Regions from separate parts of the Enterobacter sp. RHBSTW-00994 genome, predicted to be linked through region 1. Evidence: predicted binding sites of a transcription regulator. Region 1 holds the regulator's gene; the other holds the start of a gene.
The links. The regulator LexA, encoded in region 1, represses DNA repair genes until DNA is damaged. The targets are predictions, from matches to a motif close to TNCTGTATGTACATACAGNA.
Positions count from the first base shown of each region.

Region 2: the regulator LexA is predicted to act here: its motif matches at 1,532-1,551, upstream of dinB (DNA polymerase IV).

Region 1 covers NZ_CP056199.1:276,896-280,313, forward strand. Annotated here, with positions in the region: gene plsB (glycerol-3-phosphate 1-O-acyltransferase PlsB) at 1-1,043, opposite strand, end outside; gene HV346_RS01285 (diacylglycerol kinase) at 1,198-1,566, shown strand; gene lexA (transcriptional repressor LexA) at 1,675-2,283, shown strand; gene dinF (MATE family efflux transporter DinF) at 2,348-3,418, shown strand, end outside.
Region 2 covers NZ_CP056199.1:946,729-950,146, reverse strand. Annotated here, with positions in the region: gene pepD (cytosol nonspecific dipeptidase) at 1-381, shown strand, start outside; gene dinB (DNA polymerase IV) at 456-1,514, opposite strand; gene nqrM ((Na+)-NQR maturation NqrM) at 1,644-1,847, opposite strand; gene nqrF (NADH:ubiquinone reductase (Na(+)-transporting) subunit F) at 1,847-3,070, opposite strand; gene nqrE (NADH:ubiquinone reductase (Na(+)-transporting) subunit E) at 3,081-3,418, opposite strand, start outside.

The DNA of each region.
Region 1 (3,418 bases):
CCCAGGCGGCGGAAAATCGGGCCCGCTGGCCAGAAGTTCAGGTTGATACCGGCAGCAATGTGCGGTGGAACCAGCCCCTGGTGATAAAGCACGTAGGAGAGCAGAAGGTAGTCCATGTGGCTGCGGTGGCAGGGCACATAGACAATTTCATGACCGTCGTGAGCCAACTGACGCACACGCTCTGCGTTATGCACGTTGATCCCCTGATAGAGACGGTTCCACGTGAAGCTCAGGATACGATCGGACAGACGAATCATCTCATAGGAGAAGTTCGCAGCGATCTCTTCCATCAGGGCGATGGCATTCTGTTGTGCTTTCTCGTGTGAAATCTTCTTGCTACGGGCTTCGTCTTCAACAGCGCGTGCTATGGCTTTGGAAGCCAGCAACTTGTTGAAAAGGTCCTGACGCGCCGGAAGGCGTGGGCCTACAGCAGCCAGACGTTGACGGGCAAAGTGCATACGCGCAACACGCGCCAGTTTTTGCGCAATGATTTTATCCGTACCGTGTTCGTCCGCCATTCGGCGCAGGGAGACGGAAGGGGAAAAACGCACGAAGCTATCACGGCCTAGCCATGACACCGCAAAGAATTTCTGGATGCCGTTAAGCATACGCAGCGGTGGGTTTTCTTCACCCTTTTCGCGCCCAGGACGACGACCAAACATCACCGACACCGGAACCATCTGAACATCCAGATCGGGGTTGCTGCGGTGCAGGTCGAGGTAATCATGGAACAGCTTGATGGACTCTTCTTTTGGCGTGTAATAGGTAAACACACGCGGTCCGCCGTGGATGAAGACATAGCGTGGCAACAATGTGCCATCAATTTCCAGCGGTTCAAGCGGATCGGGTAAGTCATGCGCCAGACATTGGGCGCGGAGCGTCAGCAAGTCAGCCTTCGAGTTGTAAGGCAAAACATACATAATAGGGCGAGAGGTATCGAGCCCTAATTCCAGCGCGGGTTCTGCTGGGATAGACTTGCTTTTTACCAGGACGCTTAATGGTAAATTAAGTAATTTGTAGTAAATTCGTGGCCAGCCGGACATAAACGATGTAAAGCCTCTGGTTAATAATGCAATTGCTGCGCAAGGATAACAGAAAGCGCGCAAAATTTCTGTTGTTACCCGTCATACTTCAGGCGGCAGTCAAATGGACTGCGGCTATAGTTACTGACGCTATTTCTCATAAAAGGTTCTTTTAATGGCCAATAATACCACTGGGTTAACCCGAATTATCAAAGCAGCTGGCTATTCATGGAAAGGTTTCCGCGCCGCCTGGATCAATGAGGCTGCTTTCCGTCAGGAAGGTATCGCCGCTATTGTCGCGGTGATTATCGCCTGTTTCCTTGATGTTGATGCTATCACCCGCGTTCTTCTTATTGGCTCGGTGCTTTTGGTGATGATAGTGGAAATTCTTAATAGTGCTATTGAAGCTGTGGTGGACCGTATTGGCTCTGATTTTCACGAGCTTTCTGGGCGTGCGAAAGATATGGGTTCCGCAGCGGTATTACTGGCGATTATTACCGCCATGATTACCTGGGGCACGCTTCTTTGGTCACATTTCCGATAAGCCTTCAGGAATAAGTAACTCCCTGGTTTTTTGTGCAGTTTTTGATTCCAAAATCACCTTTGACTGTATATACTCACAGCATAACTGTATATACACCCAGGGGGCGGAATGAAAGCGTTAACGACCAGGCAGCAAGAGGTGTTTGATCTCATCCGGGATCATATCGGCCAGACGGGTATGCCACCCACGCGTGCGGAGATCGCTCAGCGTCTGGGTTTCCGTTCTCCAAATGCTGCCGAAGAGCACCTCAAAGCGCTGGCACGTAAGGGCGTCCTGGAGATTGTTTCCGGTGCTTCACGTGGTATTCGCCTTTTGGTGGAAGAAGAAACCGGTATTCCGCTTGTAGGCCGAGTGGCTGCGGGCGAGCCTCTGTTGGCACAGCAGCATATCGAAGGCCATTACCAGGTTGATCCAGGCATGTTTAAACCAAGCGCTGATTTCCTGCTTCGCGTAAGTGGCATGTCAATGAAAGATATCGGTATTCTTGATGGTGACTTGCTGGCGGTACATAAAACGCAGGATGTGCGTAACGGGCAAGTTGTTGTCGCGCGTATCGATGATGAAGTGACCGTTAAGCGACTGAAAAAACAGGGTAATACCGTTCAGCTTCTGCCAGAAAATAGCGAGTTTTCTCCTATCGAAGTTGACCTTCGCGAGCAAAGTTTCTCTATTGAAGGCCTTGCCGTTGGCGTTATCCGTAACGGTGAATGGCTGTAATCTCTTCCTGACAGGCTGCGGTATCCCCGCAGCCTGACTTATTTTCCTGCCCCGGTATTTTCTCATGTCACTGCTGACTGCTTCAGATAAGGCGCTGTGGCGTCTTGCGTTGCCAATGATCTTTTCGAATATCACCGTTCCGTTATTGGGACTGGTGGACACGGCAGTAATTGGCCATCTGGATTCGCCGGTCTATCTGGGCGGTGTGGCGATTGGCGCGACAGCGACCAGCTTCCTCTTCATGCTGTTGCTTTTTTTGCGGATGAGTACCACGGGTCTTACCGCTCAGGCGTTTGGTGCGAAAGATCCGCTTCGTCTGGCGCGTGCTCTGGTTCAGCCATTGATTCTGGCGCTGGGAGCGGGTGCTGTGATCGTCCTGTTACGTGCTCCGCTAATCGATCTCGCATTGCATATTGTAGGAGGTAGCGAGGCCGTTCTCGAACAGGCTCGTCGCTTTCTTGAGATCCGCTGGCTCAGTGCTCCGGCCTCGCTGGCAAACCTGGTGTTGCTTGGCTGGCTGCTGGGCGTTCAGTACGCGCGTGCCCCCGTGATCCTGCTGGTGGTGGGAAATATCCTCAACATTGTGCTCGACCTGTGGCTGGTGATGGGGCTGCACATGAACGTGCAGGGGGCGGCACTGGCGACTGCCATTGCGGAGTACGGGACGTTCATCATTGGGTTATGGATGGTGTGGCGGGTGCTGAAAATGCGCGGTATCTCTCTGGCGATGCTGAAAGCAGCCTGGCGCGGCAATATCCGTAAACTCCTGGCGCTGAATCGCGACATTATGCTCCGCTCGTTCCTCCTGCAACTCTGTTTTGGTGCGCTCACGGTTTTCGGCGCGCGCCTTGGGCCAGAGATTGTGGCGGTTAATGCAGTACTGATGACGCTGCTGACCTTTACCGCCTATGCACTGGACGGCTTTGCCTATGCCGTTGAAGCCCACTCCGGGCACGCGTACGGTGCGGGGGAAAGCGGTCAGTTGCAGGATGTCTGGCGCGCGGCCTGCCGTCAGGCGGGGCTGGTGGCGCTGATCTTTGCGTTGATCTACGCCTTCCTGGGCGAACATATTGTGGGGCTATTAACGTCATTACCGGCACTGCGCGAACTGGCAGGCCACTACATCATCTGGCAG
Region 2 (3,418 bases), 670 kb from region 1:
ATCATCTGCCTGATCCGTTCACTGATCGACAGCGGTAAAGAGTATGTTGTGAGCATGCTGGAATCACTGGGCAAACTGTCCGGTGCGAAAACCTCCGCCAAAGGCAGCTACCCAGGCTGGCAGCCGGATGCAAGTTCTCCTGTGATGGCGCTGGTGCGTGAAACTTATCAGCGTCTGTTTAACAGCACGCCTAACATCCAGGTGATCCATGCGGGTCTGGAATGTGGTCTGTTCAAAAAACCATATCCTGATATGGACATGGTCTCTATTGGGCCAACCATTACCGGACCACACTCCCCGGATGAACAAGTTCATATCGAAAGCGTTGGCCATTACTGGACGCTGCTGACTGAGCTGCTGAAAGCCATTCCAGCTAAGTAATTCCGTCAACCAGCCCTTTCCCACAAAGAGAGGGTGAAAATACCGCCCGGTAAGCATAATGCTACCGGGCTTTTTTATAACCCAAGAACGAGTTGCCGCTCAAGTTGCGGATCCAGCAGCGTAACGTGCAATCCTACCAGTCGAACGCCTCGTCCACCCCTGCGCTCTTCCCAGGCTTTTTTTGCCGTGGCGATGAGATCGTCTTTATTCAGGCGCGGCCAGACATGCTCCTGCGTGGTCTGCTGGAAATCGTTAAACTTCAGTTTGATGCCCTGACGGGCAATCAACAGGTCCGGTTTTACTTTGGCTAAGCGCCGTTCCAGTTCGGGGTAGAGTTGTTCAGTAATAATGATTTCGCAGTCGACCCAGTCATGAATATCTTCAATCAGTGTCCGCTCGACACCCACCGATTTGCGCAGACGTTCATTATTTACACTGCGCTCATCAATCCCCTGGCTGCGCTCCCAAAGCACGCGACCAAACTTGCCGAAGCGTTTGAGCAACATTGCCAGGTCACTGCGTTGAACATCTTCGCAGGTACGCAGCCCCATGCTTTCCAGCTTTGCGGCAGAGACTTTACCGACACCGGGTATTTTCCCCAGCGGCAGCGTTTTCAAAAACGCAGGAACCTCTTCCGGTGTAATCACATACTGCCCATCTGGTTTATTCAAATCTGAGGCAATTTTGGCAAGGAATTTAACCGGCGCGACGCCCGCAGAGGCCGTCAGATTTAGTTCATTACAAATAGTCTGCCGAATTTCTTGAGCCATCAGCGTCGCGGACCCGTGGCAGTGCACGCTATCGGTCACATCAAGATAGGCTTCATCCAGCGACAGCGGTTCTATCAGGGACGTGTAGCGAGAAAAGATCTCCCGGATATGTTGAGAAGCCTCTTTGTAAGCGTCAAAACGACCAGGCAAAAGCGTGAGATGAGGGCAGAGTTTTAGCGCCATTGCCGTTGGCATGGCACTGCGCACGCCAAATTTGCGAGCCGGATAGTTGGCAGTACTGATGACACCACGCTGCACACGGCTGCCGCCAATGGCAATAGGGATATCCCGCAACGCGGGATTATCACGCATCTCCACTGCTGCAAAAAAGCAGTCCATATCCACATGGATTATTTTGCGCATAGTAAACCCTCACTCATCACTGGATAAGTATACAGTAAAAAAATCAGAGTTGAGAAGTGAGCGCAGCAATTGCCGGGCTGGATGTTATTTATCGGGCCTACAGGATCGTAGACCCATAGCAGAGCCGATTTACAGGATCCGTCGTGCTTCGCGCGCCATCCGTTTTTTACGAGCATCACACGGTTCCGGACAATCGCAGACTTTGTCTATCCCCAGTGAAGAGATACCGCCACAGCTACCCTGAAGACTCTTTCGCTTGATGAGCCAGCCTAAAGACATACCGAACACCACCAGCACGAATATTGAGAAGGTCGCCAGAAACGTCAACATCATCAGCCTCCAAAATCATCCAGCATAATGTTTTCATCTTCCACGCCGAGTTCACCGAGCATCCTGATGACTGCCGCATTCATCATTGGCGGACCACACATATAGAACTCACAATCTTCAGGTGCAGGATGCTGCTTCAGATAGTGTTCATACAGAACATTGTGAATAAAGCCGGTGTAGCCCGTCCAGTTATCTTCCGGCTGCGGATCTGACAGGGCCACATGGAAGGTAAAGTTTGGATTTTCACGTGCCAGTTGCTCAAATTCTTCGCCGTAAAACATCTCGCGCAGCGAGCGTGCGCCGTACCAGAAGCTGATCTTACGCTTGCTGCCAAGCCGTTTAAGCTGGTCAAAGATGTGCGAGCGCATCGGAGCCATGCCCGCACCACCCCCAATAAAGACCATTTCCGCGTCAGTCTCTTTAGCAAAGAACTCACCAAACGGCCCGGAGATAGTGACTTTGTCGCCTGCTTTCAGTGACCAGATATAAGATGACATCACGCCCGGCGGGGCATCTGGCACATTCGGGGGCGGCGTTGCGATACGGACGTTAAGCATTATTATGCCCTTCTCATCCGGGTAGTTCGCCATAGAGTAAGCGCGCAGCGTCGGCTCTTTGACCTCAGAAACAAAACGGAAGAGATTAAATTTGTCCCAGTCGGCACGATACTCGTCCGGCACGTCGAAATCTGCATACGCGACGGTATGTGCCGGACACTCTATCTGGATGTAGCCACCGGCACGGAATGGAACATCTTCCCCTTCCGGCACGCGTAGCTTCAGCTCTTTGATAAACGTGGCTTTGTTATCATTGGAGATAACCTCGCACTCCCACTTTTTGACGCCAAAGATCTCTTCCGGCAACGCAATTTTCATGTTCTGGCGGACGGCAACCTGACACGCCAGACGACAGCCCTCTTTTGCCTCACGTCGGGTAATATGCGCCAGCTCAGTCGGCAGGATTTCCCCGCCCCCCTCTTTTACCGTCACGCGGCACTGGCCGCAGGAGCCACCACCACCGCACGCCGAAGAGACAAAAATCCCGTTACCTGAGAGGGTATTCAGTAGCTTATCACCCGCCGGAGTGCGGATCTGGTTTTGCGGGTCATTATTGATATCGATAATGACATCTCCGGAATTCACCAGCTTTGAACGCGCCGCCAGAATGAGTCCTGAAAGCACCAGAACAATGAGCGTGAACATCACCACGCCAAGAATAATTTCCATCTATTTGCCCTTATAGCTGCACACCGGAGAAGGACATAAAACCCAGTGCCATTAATCCGGTGGTGATAAAGGTGATCCCTAAGCCGCGTAAGCCTGCCGGCACATTGGCATATTTCATTTTTTCGCGGATCCCCGCCATGGTTACGATCGCCAGCATCCAGCCGATACCAGAACCAAAACCATACACAACGGATTCACTAAAGTTGTAGTCACGCTGAACCATGAATGATACACCGCCGAAGATGGCGCAGTTCACGGCAATCAAGGGTAGGAAAATCCCCAGCGCGTTATAAAGTGACGGGAAATACCTGTCGAGGATCATCTCAAGGATCTGAACCAGCGCCGCAA